DNA from 3 places in the Bacillus sp. M13(2017) genome. Region 1 is predicted to be linked to each of the others. Evidence: predicted binding sites of a transcription regulator. Region 1 holds the regulator's gene; each other region holds the start of a gene.
What was found. Region 1 encodes Rex, which represses fermentation and respiration genes when NADH is low (regulators of the CRP and FNR family bind a similar motif). Its sites were predicted from a motif close to TTGTGAAATATTTCACAA; they were not measured.
Positions count from the first base shown of each region.

Region 2: a site for Rex is predicted at 4,125-4,142, ahead of nirB (NADPH-nitrite reductase large subunit). Genes of this name have one in related genera too.
Region 3: a site for Rex is predicted at 3,315-3,332, ahead of pflB (formate C-acetyltransferase). Genes of this name have one in related genera too.

Region 1 covers NZ_KZ268530.1:3,349-9,038, forward strand. The annotation lists gene CGQ22_RS30640 (ABC-F family ATP-binding cassette domain-containing protein) at 219-2,144, opposite strand; gene CGQ22_RS30645 (redox-sensing transcriptional repressor Rex) at 2,332-2,961, shown strand; gene CGQ22_RS30650 (YdiK family protein) at 2,991-3,182, opposite strand; gene CGQ22_RS30655 (CPBP family intramembrane glutamic endopeptidase) at 3,179-3,928, opposite strand; gene groES (co-chaperone GroES) at 4,320-4,604, shown strand; gene groL (chaperonin GroEL) at 4,643-5,690, shown strand, end outside.
Region 2 covers NZ_KZ268501.1:81,233-86,922, forward strand. The annotation lists gene CGQ22_RS06665 (uroporphyrin-III C-methyltransferase) at 1-1,251, opposite strand, end outside; gene nirD (nitrite reductase small subunit NirD) at 1,311-1,628, opposite strand; gene nirB (NADPH-nitrite reductase large subunit) at 1,644-4,049, opposite strand; gene ric (iron-sulfur cluster repair di-iron protein) at 4,258-4,965, opposite strand; gene CGQ22_RS06685 (excalibur calcium-binding domain-containing protein) at 5,169-5,690, opposite strand, start outside.
Region 3 covers NZ_KZ268508.1:177,008-182,697, forward strand. The annotation lists gene CGQ22_RS20265 (nucleotide sugar dehydrogenase) at 1-601, shown strand, start outside; gene CGQ22_RS20270 (NAD-dependent epimerase/dehydratase family protein) at 598-1,563, shown strand; gene CGQ22_RS20275 (glycosyltransferase family 2 protein) at 1,556-3,103, shown strand; gene pflB (formate C-acetyltransferase) at 3,443-5,690, shown strand, end outside.

The DNA of each region.
Region 1 (5,690 bases):
ATAGAAGATGCTAATATTGTCAATCTTTGTCGTTAAATCGATATTTCGTTTCAAATTGTTAATATATATAGGGTTACGATAGATATATTTGAAAAATCGTTAGTATATTCTAAGTTACGATTGATATACTCAAAAAATTGTTTCTGTATTAAAAGAAAAGAAGATGTCGCATAGTCAAAAATCCTGACTTATGAGACATCTTCTTTATTTAAATATGCTTATACATGCAGCTCTTCCCATTCTGCCATACAAGTTTCAAGTTGTTCTTGTAGCGTTTGCTTTTTAGTTGTAATTTCACTAGCTTTTTCATAATCTGCATATATTTCTGGTAAGCAAAGTTGATCTTCTAACGTAGCAATTTCTTCTTCTAATTCTAATATACTTTGTTCTAGCTCTTCAATTTTTCTAGTGCGTTGACGCTCTAGTTTTTTACGCTCTTTTTCTTCTAAATAATTTAATTTCTCTTGTGCAACCACCTTTTGAACAGGAATGTCACTTTCTTGCTGTTCAAGTTCTGCACGTTCAATCATTTCATTTTTCTTTTCAACGTAGTAATCGTAATCCCCTAAATATTCCTGTGCACCTTCTGTTGATAACTCAACCACAGTCGTTGTTACACGGTTAATAAAGTAGCGGTCATGTGAGACGAATAGAAGAGTCCCTGGGTAATCAATTAAAGCATTCTCCAAAATTTCTTTACTATTTAAATCAAGGTGGTTCGTAGGCTCATCTAGAATTAATAAATTTGATTTTTGCATCATAAGTTTTGCAAGAGCTAATCGAGCTTTTTGTCCACCACTAAGGGAAGATACTGGTTTCAGTACATCATCTCCTGTGAATAAAAAATTCCCGAGTATAGTACGGATTTCTTTTTCAGGTTGCAGTGGATATTCATCCCATAGTTCATTTAAAACCCGTTTAGAAGATGTTAAGTTTGCTTGTTCTTGATCATAATAACCAACAGATACATTTGATCCGAAAGAAACATCACCATTTAATAGTGGTAACTTATTCACAATAGACTTTAATAATGTGGATTTCCCAATTCCATTTGGACCAACTAAAGCAACACTATCTCCGCGAGTTAAGCGCATAGTTACATGTTCAATTATAGGGTTCTCATCATAGCCGATGGTTGCATCATTTACTTGTAAAACATCATTTCCACTTTGCTTTTCAATATCGAAGTGGAATGATGCTGACTTAGAATCCCCTAATGGTCTTGTTAATAATTCCATTCTGTCTAGTTGTTTACGGCGACTTTGAGCCCGTTTCGTTGTAGAAGCGCGAGCTATATTCTTTTGAACGAAGTCCTCAAGTTTTGCGATTTCATCTTGTTGTTTTTCGTAACGTTTCATTTCTTGCTCATATAATGCTGATTTTAAGTCTAAATATTTACTGTAGTTACCAACAAATCGTCTGCTTTCTTTATTCGAAATTTCATATACTTGTGTAACGAGTTTGTCTAAGAAATAACGGTCATGTGAAACGATTAATATTGCGCCAGGATAACCTTGTAAATATTGCTCAAGCCACGTTAATGTTTCGATGTCTAAATGGTTTGTAGGCTCATCCAAAATAAGTAAGTCTGGTTTTGTTAATAATAATTTCCCGAGAGCTAATCTTGTTTTTTGCCCGCCGCTTAAAGTAGAAATCGTCGTCTGGTGCGTTTCAACTGGGAAGCCAAGGCCGCTTAAAATGGAGCGAATATCCGCTTCATATTGATATCCACCTTGATCTTTATAATTGAGTTGCAATTGGTCATACTCAGCTAACAATCTTTCATATGTAGCTTCGTTTGAAAAGTTTTCTTCTTTTCCCATTTCTTGCTCAAGCCTTCGAAGTTTTGTCTCCATTTGCTGTAAGTGGGTAAAGACGGTTAGCATTTCATCCCAAATTGTTAAAGACGTTTCTAGTCCAGTATTTTGAGCTAAATATCCGATTGAGACATCTTTTGGTTTTATAATTTCGCCACCATCATGAGATAATTCACCAGCGATTATTTTTAATAATGTAGATTTTCCTGCTCCATTCCTTCCAACTAATGCGATACGATCTTTTGTTTGTACTTCCAATTTTATGTTTGCCAGAATTGTTTCTGCACCGTATAATTTCGAAAGCGCGTTTACTTGTAATAAAATCAATGTTTTCACCTCAAATAATTTCTTAACTTTGCCATGTTTATATTTCTCAATCATACTAAAAATAGTGTATAGTTTAAAATAAAGAGAGAATACTTCTTCTCTTTATTATACAAGGAATTTAATGAGTGCTAAACTTCTGTATTTGATTAAAGTATATGAATAATGATAGGAAGAGAGGAGAGGTCATATGGATCAGCAAAAGATTCCACAAGCCACTGCTAAAAGATTGCCTCTATACTATCGATTTATCCAAAACTTATCTCTTTCTGGTAAGCAGCGTGTTTCATCGGCCGAATTGAGTGAGGCAGTAAAAGTAGATTCCGCAACAATACGAAGAGATTTTTCGTATTTTGGAGCGTTAGGGAAAAAGGGATATGGATATAACGTAAATTATTTATTATCATTTTTCCGCGAAACACTTGATCAAGATGATATAACACGTGTAGCACTTATTGGAGTAGGTAATTTAGGGACCGCTTTCTTACATTATAATTTCACGAAAAACAATAATACAAAAATTGAAATGGCATTTGATGTTAGTGAAGAGAAAGTTGGAACAGAAATCGGGGGCATTCCTGTATATCATTTAGATGAATTAGAAGAGAGATTATCAAATGATATACAAGTGGCAATATTAACAGTACCAGCCACAGTAGCACAAGCTGTAGCAGATAGATTAGCTGAAACGAGCGTGCACGGTATTTTGAATTTCACACCAGCGCGATTAAACGTATCAGAGAATATTAGAATTCATCATATTGACTTAGCTGTAGAGTTACAAACATTAGTTTACTTTTTGAAAAACTATCCACAATAAAACGCAGAGGAAGCGACCTCTGCGTTTTATTATTGTTTCTTCTTTGTGAATTTAACTAATATAAGGCGAAGTGCCAAATTAAAATCAATTGTTGCCATAACTGCAAATAGTATTGTCCACATATTCCAGATTGTATCTGTCACGTTCGTAATGGCCAAGCGTGTAAAGATACATCCAAGAAGGAAGTATAGTGCAGCCATGAACAATGGTGAGTTTCTCATACAAAAAATCCTCCGATAAAGCCTTGCATTTTTTCAGCTTCTTTAATCATTTCTTGAATTTGCTCATTGCTCATAAAAATTTGCCCAATAGCAACTAATGTATTCATCGCAACATGAGCTGCAATCGGAACGATAATACGTTTCGTCTTCACATATAAGAAGGCGAATACGAGCCCCATAGCAGTGTATACCAATAAGTGAGTAAAATCAAAATGAATTGCTGCGAATACAAGCGAACTAATGATAGCTGCAATAAAGAAGTTAAACTTCTTATAAAGTGCACCAAATAAAATTTTTCTAAATACGATTTCTTCTAAGATAGGTCCGATTATAGATACGACAATAAGGAACCAAGGTGTCGTTCTTGCAATTTCCATCAGTTTCATTGTATTTTCTGAACCTTGCTTAATTCCTAGTAGCTGCATCTCGATCATACCGGCAACTATTTGTGAAAAGAAAGCTAAGAAGAACCCGATGAAAATCCATCCAATAGTAGCTGGGACAGAAGAGCGCATTGCATCTAAATGCCTGTCACGAATATCTGTTCTAAGTAACCAAAGTATGATACATAATGCAACAAAGAAGCTAATAATTGCCCAGTGTCCCATTATGATTTGTCCTTTTTCCTCAATGGTAAATCCTCTATTATCATAGAGTCCTGTTTTTAGGAGAAGTGGTAATCCAACAACGCCAGATAACTGCATTAAAATGTATGTAACGATAATCCACCAGTATTGTTTCTTCAAATGGTTTAACCATCCTTTCTAACTCTAGTGTATGAGATAAGGTAGGATAACATGTAAATATGTTATCTACGATATAAACTTTCATTCGAATTATGATTTTTTTGTAAATCTTTATTTGAAATTAAAGTAGGAGACAGGAAAAAGTTGTACGTTTAGCGAAAACAACTTAGGGTGTCTTTCATATTGTAACATACGAGTAGGGGAAACAACGATTCATATAGTAAAGGCGGTATTCTATATAGAAAGTTTATATAGTAATTTGCGAAAAAATTATGATTTTTTTACTTGCAAAAGAAATTGAGATTATTTATTATTATAAGTGTGTTAGCACTCGGATGACTTGAGTGCTAATAAAAGAAATTTACATAACAAAATGAGGAGGTTATTGTTCATGCTAAAGCCATTAGGTGATCGCGTTGTAATTGAGCTTGTTCAAGCAGAAGAAAAAACAGCAAGTGGTATTGTATTACCAGATACTGCAAAAGAAAAACCACAAGAGGGTAAAGTTGTTGCAGTAGGTACTGGTCGAGTGCTTGAGAATGGTGAGCGTGTTGCTTTAGAGGTAGCAGCAGGTGATCTTATCATCTTCTCAAAATATGCAGGTACTGAAGTGAAATATGAAGGTACAGACTACTTGATTTTACGTGAAAGTGACATTTTAGCAGTTATCGGTTAATTATATAAATCTTAAAAAATCCAAGGGGGTCAATTATTATGGCAAAAGATATTAAATTTAGTGAAGAAGCACGTCGTTCGATGCTTCGCGGTGTCGACACTCTTGCAAACGCAGTAAAAGTAACACTTGGACCAAAAGGTCGTAACGTTGTACTTGAGAAAAAATTTGGTTCACCACTTATTACAAATGATGGTGTAACAATCGCAAAAGAAATCGAATTAGAAGATGCATTCGAAAACATGGGTGCGAAGTTAGTAGCAGAAGTTGCTAGCAAAACAAACGATGTAGCTGGTGACGGAACAACAACTGCAACTGTATTAGCGCAAGCTATGATTCGTGAAGGTCTTAAAAACGTAACAGCTGGTGCGAACCCAATGGGTCTTCGTAAAGGTATCGAAAAAGCTGTTACTGCTGCAATTGAAGAATTAAAAACGATTTCTAAACCAATCGAAGGCAAATCTTCTATCGCACAAGTAGCTGCTATTTCTGCAGCTGACGAAGAAGTAGGTCAATTAATCGCTGAAGCAATGGAGCGCGTTGGTAACGACGGCGTTATTACTTTAGAAGAGTCTAAAGGATTCACAACAGAATTAGACGTAGTAGAAGGTATGCAATTTGATCGTGGATATGCATCTCCTTACATGATTACTGATTCTGACAAAATGGAAGCAGTTCTTGATAACCCATACATCTTAATCACTGACAAAAAGATTTCTAACATTCAAGAAATCTTACCAGTATTAGAGCAAGTGGTACAACAAGGTAAACCACTTCTTATCATTGCTGAAGATGTAGAAGGCGAAGCTTTAGCTACATTAGTAGTGAACAAACTTCGTGGTACATTCAACGTAGTAGCTGTTAAAGCTCCTGGATTTGGTGACCGTCGTAAAGCAATGCTAGAAGATATCGCAATCTTAACAGGTGGCGAAGTAATCACTGAAGAATTAGGCCGTGACTTAAAATCTGCTACAGTTGAATCTTTAGGACGCGCTGGTAAAGTTGTTGTAACGAAAGAAAATACAACTGTAGTTGAAGGTGTAGGAAGCACAGAACAAATCGAAGCTCGCATCGGTCAAATCCGTGCGC
Region 2 (5,690 bases), on a different contig from region 1:
AGCACGACCTTCAAATACAATGCTATCCCATGAGAATTCAGAAAGAATACGTGAATGAATTTCATCGAAGCGATGATCAATTGTGTACTCATGAGTCATCATATAGGAACCAGCACCAATTTTTTCTTGAATAACAGCAATTCGGTTAATGTTTCGTCCTAAATAAACTGTTGTATTGGAAGAGAACTCTGCTTGTTTACTTAGTAGCCCATATTGCATAAGTTTTTCTTGAGTGGCAACGTTCATATGTTGTAGTTGCGCTTGTAAAGAACGAATATCTTTTTGGTGTTTACTACATGATTGCATCAATATTTCTACACTTTCAGCTGAACAAAAAACAAGACGATTAACGTTAAAAATTTCATTGATTTGTTCAAGTGTTAATGTGTATTCTACCTTTTTGAAAGTAGGAATTTGATATATTTCTGCACCGGCTTCTTGTAACTTTTGCTTCATTGAACTTGTTTTATTCGTTGCAGATGCAAATAAAACTTTTTTCTCGTGTAATGGTTTACGTTCTTTCCAAGCGATCTGATCCCGTAAGGAAACGACATCACCAACAATTGTCATAGAAGGATTAGAAATATTCTCGTTTTTGACGATAGGAACAATAGTTGAAAGTGTTCCTGTGACAACGCGCTGTTTCCCTGTCGTACCCCATTCGATGACTGCTATTGGTGTATCTTCCTTTTTGCCTGCTTGTAGTAAATTTTCGCAAATTGTAGGTAAGTTTTTTATACCCATGTAGTAGGCGATTGTGTCGCTATTGTGGGATGAATTATATTTTCCATGATCGGTTAAAGGACCTTTCGCATGCCCAGTTAATAAAGTGACGCTATTACTATAGTTGCGGTGGGTGAGGGGGATGCCAGCATAGCTACTAGCGGCGATGCTAGATGTAATGCCTGGTACAATTTCATATGGAATGTTCGCAGATGCTAAAGTTTCTGCTTCTTCACCAACACGGCCAAAAATAGATGGATCTCCGCCCTTTAAGCGGACTACGATTTTTCCTTCTTTCGCAAATTGAAGGAGGTGGGCGTTAATCATTTCTTGTCGCATAGTATGATTCTTTGGCATTTTTCCGCAATAAATAAGTTCGCATGTTTCTTTTGTATAACTAAGAAAGAAAGGGTTTAATAAACGGTCATATAAAACGATATCTGCACGATTTAAACAATCTATCGCTTTCTTTGTAATAAGCCCTTCATCACCTGGTCCTGCACCAACTAAATATACATATCCGTTCATAATCGCACCTCATCTATTTTTATGTAAAAGGAAGCCAGGGGGAGGCTTCCTTTCGTAAATTACATGTATATATAAATATCCCCGTCAATAACTTCTACTTCATACGTTTGAATACAACCGTCATCAGGTTTTTGAACTTCACCTGTTAGTAATGAAATTTTCCAATCATGTAGTGGACAAAAGACGAATTCGCCAGACACAATTCCTTCTGCTAACGGTCCGTTTTTATGAGGACAACGATTTTCTACAGCTCGAACATCGCCATTTGAAAGGCGGAATAGGGCGATAGATATACCTTTCATTTGCACCTCTTTACCGATTTGAATAGGAAGGTCTTCTGCACGCATAATTTTTATTTTATCTTTCGTTTGTATCATATAAATCACAGCTCCTTATTTCACAGTTTCTACTTCATACATCGCTTTTAACGACTTCGTTTCTATTGCTTGTCCCCAAGCTTCTTTATATGTGCCACGAGCTGTTTGGAAGCGTTCATTTAGTGTAGTGACCATATTTGCATCTTGCAGTATTTCTTTTATGTGATCGAAGCCTAAACGCTCTGTCCAGTAGGCAGTACGCTCTCCGTAAATACCAGTTTCACGATAATATTGCATGTAAGCTGTAGCGATGCGAAGGACATCATCTTCAGTAGGGACAATCATTACAAAATCAGCTTCGCGTACTTCCGTACCACCATTTCCGCCAATATAAAGTTGGTATCCATTTTCGACACAAACAACGCCAAAATCTTTCGTCAGTACTTCCGCACAGTTACGCGGACAGCCCGTTACACCCATCTTCATTTTATGAGGTGTATCTACCATTTCTAATGATTGTTCAAGCAACATACCAAGTCCTAATGAATCTTTCGTACCGAAACGGCAGAAACGAGAGCCAACACATGATTTTACATTACGAAGAGATTTTGAATACGCATATCCAGAAGTCATATTTAATTCAGCCCATACGTTAGGTAAATCTTGTTTCTTAATACCGTATAAGCCAATTCGGCTCGCACCTGTAATTTTCACAAGTGGAACATCGTACTTTTTCGCAACTTCAGCAATTTTCATTAAATCATCAGCTGTTGTAACACCTCCGTACATGCGTGGAATAACAGAGAATGTACCATCGTGCTGGATGTTACCATTCATTCTTTCATTCACGAAACGGGATGATTTATCATCTTCATATTCTTCTGGAATCGCCATACGTAAATAGTAGTTTAAAGCAGGACGACATTTTGAACAGCCTTCTTCAAGTACAAAACCAAGAACGTTTCGTACTTCTTTTGGAGATTTTAAACCTTTCTCATGAATGGCCGCTACGACTTTATCACGTGATAAAGGTGTACATCCGCACATACCGGTAGACTGCACAGAAGCATCAAAAGCATCTCCAAGTGTATGAGATAAAACTTGTTCTACAAGCGGACGACATTTACCACAAGACCCTGCGGCTTTCGTACAGCCTTTAACTTCTTCAAAAGTCTTTAACTCTTGTTCTAAAATGGCGTGAACGATTGTGCCTTTCGTAACACCATTACATCCGCAAATCGTGTCATCAGCACTCATAGTAGCAACGTTAAGTTCACTTTCTTCACCAGCTTTGTGAAGAATGGAAGCGGCTGTATATTCTTGTATATCTTCTTCTTTCTTTAACATGCTAAAGAGGCGTGTTCCGTCAGCTGTGTCACCATATAAAACGATACCGATGACTTTATTGTCACGAATTAATACTTTTTTATAGGAACGTTTACATTCATCAAAGATTGATATTGCTTTCGTTTGAGCATCTTCATAAATTTGACCAGCAGAGAATAAATCACAACCTGCAACTTTTAATTGCGTACCGACAATACTGCCCGAATATCCATCAGTTTGTAAATTTGTTATATGTTTTGCTAATATCGCACCTTGTTCATAAAGAGGAGCAACAAGTCCATATGCGATACCGTCATGCTCTGCACATTCTCCAACTGCATAAATGGACTCATCATTTGTTAGCATATAGTCATTGACTACAATACCGCGATTTACAATTAAACCAGCATCTTTTGCTATTTGCGTATTTGGGCGTATTCCGACAGCCATTACGACTAAATCACAATCTACAACTTCACCATCTTCAAATTGAATGCCCTCAACATGGTCTGTACCAAGAATTTTTACAGTTTTCTTTTCCATTAGAAATTTCATGCCTTGCGCTTCCAAATCTTCGCGTAATAGAGAAGCTGCTTTCGTATCTAGTTGCTGCTCCATTAAGTTTGGCATTAAATGAACAACATGTACGTCCATCCCTAAGTCAATAAGACCTCTTGCGGCTTCTAAACCAAGTAACCCACCACCAATAACAACGGCCTTTTTCTTTTCTTTAGCGGTGTCTATCATAAATTGTGTATCTTCAATTGTTCGAAATCCTGTTACACCAGGAAGAGTAGAACCTTCAACAGGTAAAATAAAAGCACTAGAACCTGTTGCGATAATGAGTTTGTCATATGTAAGAGTACGATTTTTTTCGGTGATAATGATTTTTGCTTCCCGGTTAATAATTTGAACTCTTTCGTTTGTATATAAAGTTATTTCGTTTTCTTCATACCAACTGTATTCATTCATAATGATATCTTGCATATTTGTTTTGCCTTGTAAAACGTGAGAGAGCATAATGCGATTGTAGTTTGGATGTGGTTCATCTCCCAAAATAGTAATCTCATATGAATCACTATTATGTTTTAATATTTCTTCCATACAGCGTATTCCAGCCATACCATTTCCGATCATAACTAAACGTTTTTTCATTTTCGTTTCCCCTTTTTCTGTGAAATGTTGAACAAAGGATTATATTTCTATTATAGAAAATCCAAAAAAGGGGAGATGTGATATTTATCACATTTTTATAATGATTCACAAATTGTTAAAATTCGGATTTATTCGAGAGGGATGTGTTTATTCTTTACCAAATGAAAAAACAGGACATAAGTATGTATACTCATGTCCTGCACTTGATTTATACTCTCGTAATTGCACGTGGAAATAAAATGTTATTTTCTAAATGAATATGCTCAAATAAATCAGACTCTAGTGCTTCAAGGCGTTGGTAAACAAGTCGATAAGTGCCGCAAGCTCCTTCTGGAGGAGTAAAGTCATTTGTAACTTTACGAAGCTCTTTAATAATGTTGCCTGCGTGGTTATGTTCATTTTCCAACTTATCTACTACTTTACGTAAATTCACATAGTTTTCTTCAATTGGATTTTGTTCAAATTCTAAAATTAATGGAAAATCTTCTGTTTCTTCTTTAATTAAATGTTGTTCTAATTCCATCTTTAATTCGTGAAATAGCTTATGAATTTGAGCTAAATGAGGCTGACTTGCCCCATGAACACGTACTACTTTTGTCACATACGGACTTAATTGTGGCAACTCTTCATTTAAATAGCGATGATGCTTATTTATAACATAATCAATCAATTCGCGATAAGAAGCATTTTTCCAATCAATTTCAGATTCATTTAATCGTTTCATATTATTATAAAGCGTATTTAACTCTGTAAGCACTTCAGTAGCTGATAAATTTCTTTCATGAATTGCATCAATAAGCGGTTTATTGCCACCACAACAAAAATCTATTCTATATGATTTAAAAAGATCACTAGCTTTCGGGAATTGTGTAACAATCTCACCGACAATAGAAGTTTCAGTAAATGTATGTTCCATATGAATGCCTCCATAAAGTTTAAATGTAATATCTGAATTAAGAATAGCGATAAATTAAAATCTATGTAGTGATTGAAATCACTTATTCTGTGTCATTTTTGAGAATAATAATAAGAATGTTATTAAAATAAGGGGGGAAAGTAATAAGTGGTAATATTTTACGTTAATAAAAAAGAAGCTTAGTAAAAGCTTCTTTTTCATTATTATTTTTCACATGCAATTCCATCGCCATCACGATCAAGATGAGAGCTATAACCTGGTTGCCCTTTATGTAAAGGAGCTTTCCCAGCTGCTCTAACTGCAGCACAATTTTTGTAGTATGCACTATCAGTATTACCATTAGCTGGTTGTGTTTGAGCTTGCTGTGCTTTTTGCTCTTCTTGTTGCTTCCGATTTTGTTCGTCAGCTAGGCGTTTTTGTTCTTCTTGTTGTTTACGAGCTTGTTCATCAGCCTGACGTTTTTGTTCTTCTTGTTGCTTACGAGCTTGTTCATCAGCCTGACGTTTTTGTTCTTCTTGTTGTTTACGAGCCTGTTCATCAGCTAGACGTTTTTGCTCTTCTTGTTGTTTACGAGCTTGTTCATCAGCTAGACGTTTTTCATCCTCTTGCTTGCGAGCTTGTTCCTCGGCTTGACGTTTTTCATCTTCTTGCTTACGAGCTTGTTCCTCGGCTTGACGCTTCTCATCTTCTTGCTTTTGAGTTTTTTCGTCCGCCGCTTTCTTTTC
Region 3 (5,690 bases), on a different contig from region 1:
TATTCAGCGCCTAGTCAATATTTCCTTAGTAAATGAGTTAAACACACTATGTGAAAGTTTAGGAATTGATTTTTATGAGGCGCTTGAAGCCGCATCTACAAAACCATTTGGATTTACCCCATATTGGCCAGGACCAGGAATAGGAGGACATTGTATTCCAGTAGATCCTTTATATTTCCAATGGAGAATAAAAAAGAATGGGGAAATTAGTCAATTAATTGAGGCTGCACATGTGATTAATGAAGAAATGCCAGAGAAAATAGTCCGGAAAGTAAAAAGTGTGGTGCAATCACCTGCAACGGTGTTAATTGTAGGGATTGCGTATAAAAAAGATGTAAATGATTTGAGAGAATCACCAGCGTTACCGATTATTCAGTTATTAAGAAATAAAGGATACGAGATAGAATATCATGATCCTTATATTTCTTCCGCGGAAATGGGAGATAAGGTGTACCAATCTGTTTCTTTAGATGAAGAAAAAGTTAAAAAAGCGGATTGTATTTTAATTTTAACGGATCATTCAAATATTGATTGGAAGCTTTTTAAAGGAATGGATCAAGTAATAGATACACGCGGGATCGTAAAGAAGGTGAGTAAATGAGTAAGAAATGTTTAATTACAGGTGGGGCCGGATTTATCGGGTCGCATTTAGCTGAAGAGTTGATGAGAAGAGGTTATGAGGTCACTGTTGTGGATAACTTTTATAAAGGTAAAAATAAGTATCATAAAGAGTTAATGAAAGAAATCCGTGTTATTCCAATAAGTGTTTTAGATAAAAATTCTATTTATGAATTAGTAGATCAGCATGATGTCGTGTTTCATTTAGCAGCAATTTTAGGTGTGAAAACAACAATGGAAAAAAGTATAGAGCTCATAGAAACGAATTTTGATGGGACGAGAAATATTTTACAAGCAGCGTTAAAAGGAAAGAAGAAAGTAGTTTTTGCTTCTACTTCAGAAGTATATGGTAAGGCCAAGCCGCCTTTCTCTGAAGAGGGAGATCGATTATACGGGGCAACTTCTAAAATACGCTGGAGTTATGCAGTGTGTAAAACATTAGAAGAAACATTATGTTTAGGATACGCATTAGAAGGTTTACCGGTAACGATTGTTCGTTATTTTAATATTTATGGTCCAAGAGCGAAAGATGGTCCGTATGCAGGGGTAATCCCGCGATTTATTAGTGCGGCACTGCAAGGAGAAGACATTCTCGTATATGGAGATGGAGAGCAGACACGTTGTTTTACGTATGTAAGTGATGCGGTAGAGGCAACGATTCGAGCGATGGATGAAAAGGTAAATGGTGAAATTATTAACATAGGTTCTGAGAATGAAAAGAGTATAAAAGAAGTAGCAGAAGTAATTAAAAAACTAACGAAATCTTCTTCGAAAATTGTCCAAGTTCCTTTCGAAGAGGTATACCCACATGGATTTGAAGAAATTCCAAATAGAAGACCGGATGTTGCGAAATTAAGAGAACTTGTTCAGTTTCAAGCAGAAGTAACGTGGGAAGAAGGATTGAAAGAAACTATTAAGTGGTTCCGTGAAGAAAATAATGGCTAAGTCACTATCGGTCATTATACCTGTATGTAATGAAGTTGAAACGATTTCAGATGTTATCCAATCGGCAAAAGGATTAAATCCAATAGAGATTATTGTAGTAGCAAACGGTTGTAACGATGGTACAGAAGAGGTTGCTGATCGTTTAGGGTGTAAAGTAATCAAGCATACGGAGCTACTAGGGAACGATGTTGGCCGTGCGGTTGGCGCAAAACACGCGATAGGTGATGTATTACTATTTATAGATGGTGATTTTGCTATTCAAACTTCCAAATTACAATTATTCCTGAATCCGATTTTACATGATCAGACCGACATCGTTTTAAATAACTTGGATGCATTATTTTTAAAAAGGCAAAAACCCAATTCTATTACAGTATGGCGCCAAATATTAAATGCAATGTTAGAGCGTGAAGAATTAAAAATTGATTCCTTATTAGATGCACCTCATGCGTTGACGAAAGAAGTCGTTCAAAGCATTGGATATGAAAGCTTTGTTAATCCTATTGTCGCTCATTTACGCCTAGTTCAAAGTGAATGGAGAATTAGTCGGCATTGTGCAATTGACGTTATTACGCCAAATAAATTTCGGCCGACCGAGCATGCTGCATATGGCACGGGTCTGTCGCAATCTGAAAAACGGATGATAGGTGATCATATAGAAGCTGTAGCGGAGCGAATAGTAGGTAGTGATGAGCGCGGAGGATATTATGATGGAAATAGGAAAAGGGATAGTGTCTATCATACTCTAGATTTCGAAGATTTTTATCAAGGATGGGGCATTACATCTAAATTGTATAAAGGAAAGCAATTATCAGTCATTATTCCTGTACAAGATGAAGAGAAAACAATTGGAAATGTTATAGATGAACTTCGAAAAATTGAACCTTTTGAAATTATCGTTGTAGCAAATGGCTCGTCTGATCAAACCGCAACGATTGCAAAAGAAAAGGGAGCAACAACAATTGTATATAAAGAAGCACTTGGAAACGATGTAGGGCGTTCACTTGGAACTTACTTTGCAAAAGGCGATATTGTGTTGTTTATAGACGGTGACTTTGTTATCCCGGCTAGGGAACTATATCCTTTCGCAAAAGCTATTGCAGATGGAATGGATGTCGCATTAAATGATCTAAATCATTATTTAGATTTAAGAGTACCGCTTCATCTTGTAACTGCATTTAAATATGCATTAAATTTAGCTTGTGATAGAAAGGATTTAGGGGTAGGATCACTTATTGCGGTACCTAATGCATTTAGCCAAAAGTGTTTGAAAGCAATTGGGTATAAATCTTTATTGTCACCTTGTGTAGCACAAGTGAAGGCTCTTCTTTCTGGATTTGAAATTGCATGTGTATATCATGTTGAGGTTGATAAGATGAACCGTATTCGTCCCAGTGAACATTTCGCAAAAATAGGTCACCCTCCAGCTGTACTTCGAATTATAGGTGATCATATAGAGGGACTAGAGCAAATAATTGCATTAACAGACAATCGTGGCGGATTCTATGACGGCAATAGAAAAAGAGATGTTTTAGAGTAGTAACAAAAAAAGTGTACAACATATGTACACTTTTTTGTTCTGTTATAAAAACTATAACAGATTAGGATATAAGAGTATTACAGCTCTACAATGGGTATTGTTCTTATATTACAAAATAGGACTCGTATATAAGGGTACCAAAAAAATACAATTAAGGAAAGGGTTAATTATAAAGACTTTTAAGTGAAGTTAACACTATACATATAGTAGTTTGCTCAACATTTCACAAACATGTCACAACTGTTTCGTTCACTTTCGCAAAAAAGTAGTATTCTAAGTGTGTAAGCTGTTATATAAAAAATCTTAGTCCTGTACTAATCAAAAATGGAGGAGATTAGGATGACTCAAGTATTAGAAAATGTTAAAAACGCATGGGAAAACTTTAAAGGTGAAAAATGGAAAGCTGAGATTGATGTTCGCGATTTCATTTTAAATAATGTAAACGTTTACGAAGGAGATGAATCTTTCTTAGCGGGAGCAACTGAAGCAACGAAACAACTTTGGGATCAAGTAATGGATTTAACAACAAAAGAACGTGAAAACGGTGGCGTTCTTGATATGGATACAAAAATCGTTTCTTCTATTACATCACATGAACCAGGATATTTAAATAAAGATATTGAAAAAGTAGTCGGTTTCCAAACTGATAAACCATTTAAACGTTCTTTACAACCATATGGTGGTATTCGTATGGCGGAACAAGCTTGTGAATCTTACGGATACGAAATGGATAAAGAACTTAGTCGTATTTTTAGAGATTGGAGAAAGACTCATAACCAAGGTGTATTCGATGCTTATACATCAGAAATGAGAGCTGCTCGTAAATCAGGTGTTATTACTGGTCTTCCAGATGCATACGGACGTGGACGTATTATCGGTGACTACCGTCGTGTAGCATTATATGGGGTAGATCATTTAATTGAAGCGAAAAAAGCTGATTTAAATTTAACTGGCGGTGTAATGAGCGAAGAGACAATGCGTTTACGCGAAGAGTTATCTGAGCAAATGCGTGCACTTCAAGAGTTAAAACAAATGGCTGCTGCTCATGGTTTTGATATTTCTAAGCCAGCAACAAATACGCAAGAAGCATTCCAATGGTTATACTTCGCATATCTTGCAGCAATTAAAGAGCAAAACGGAGCTGCAATGAGTCTTGGACGTACTTCTACATTCTTAGATATTTATATTGAAAGAGATTTAGCAAATGGTACTTTAACAGAAGAAGAAGTACAAGAAATTGTGGATCACTTCATTATGAAATTACGTCTTGTGAAATTTGCAAGAACACCTGATTATAATGAATTATTCTCTGGTGACCCAACTTGGGTAACTGAGTCTATCGGTGGTATGGCATTAGATGGTCGTTCATTAGTAACAAAGAACTCATTCCGTTTCTTGCATACATTAGATAATTTAGGACCAGCTCCAGAACCAAACTTAACAGTTCTTTGGTCTAAACAATTACCACAAAACTTTAAAAACTACTGTGCAAAAATGTCTATTAAAACATCAGCAATTCAATATGAAAATGATGACATTATGCGTGCTGATTACGGCGATGACTACGGAATTGCTTGCTGTGTATCTGCAATGAGAATTGGTAAACAAATGCAATTCTTCGGCGCACGTGCAAACTTAGCAAAAGCATTACTATATGCGATTAACGGTGGTAAAGATGAAAAATCTAAAGCACAAGTTGGTCCTGAGTACGCACCGATTACTTCTGAAGTATTAGATTATGAAGAAGTTATGCATAAGTTTGATATGACAATGGAATGGTTAGCAGGCCTGTATTTAAACACATTAAATGTTATTCATTACATGCATGATAAATATAGCTACGAACGTATTGAAATGGCACTTCATGATACAAATGTTCTTCGTACAATGGCAACAGGTATCGCGGGTCTATCTGTAGTGGCAGATTCATTAAGTGCAATTAAATACGCAAAAGTAAAACCAATTCGTGATGAAAATGGTATTGCAGTTGACTTCGAGATTGAAGGAGATTTCCCTAAATACGGTAACAATGATGATCGTGTAGATGAGATTGCTGTAAATCTTGTAAAAACATTTATGAATAAACTTCGTAAACATAAAACATACAGAAATTCTGTTCATACAATGTCAATCTTAACAATCACATCTAACGTTGTATATGGTAAGAAAACTGGTAATACTCCAGATGGCCGCCGTACTGGAGAACCATTTGCACCAGGTGCGAACCCAATGCATGGACGTGATACAAAAGGTGCATTAGCTTCATTATTATCTGTGGCTAAATTACCATATAAAGATGCACAAGATGGTATTTCTAATACATTCTCTATTATTCCGAAAGCACTTGGTAAAGAAGATGATGTACAAGTACGTAACTTAGTATCAATGCTTGATGGCTATGCAGTAAAAGAAGGCCACCACTTAAATATTAACGTATTTAACCGTGAAACATTAATGGATGCAATGGAACATCCTGAGAAGTATCCACAATTAACAATTCGTGTATCTGGTTATGCTGTAAACTTTATTAAATTAACTCGTGAACAACAAATTGATGTAATTAACCGTACAATGCATGAAAGCATGT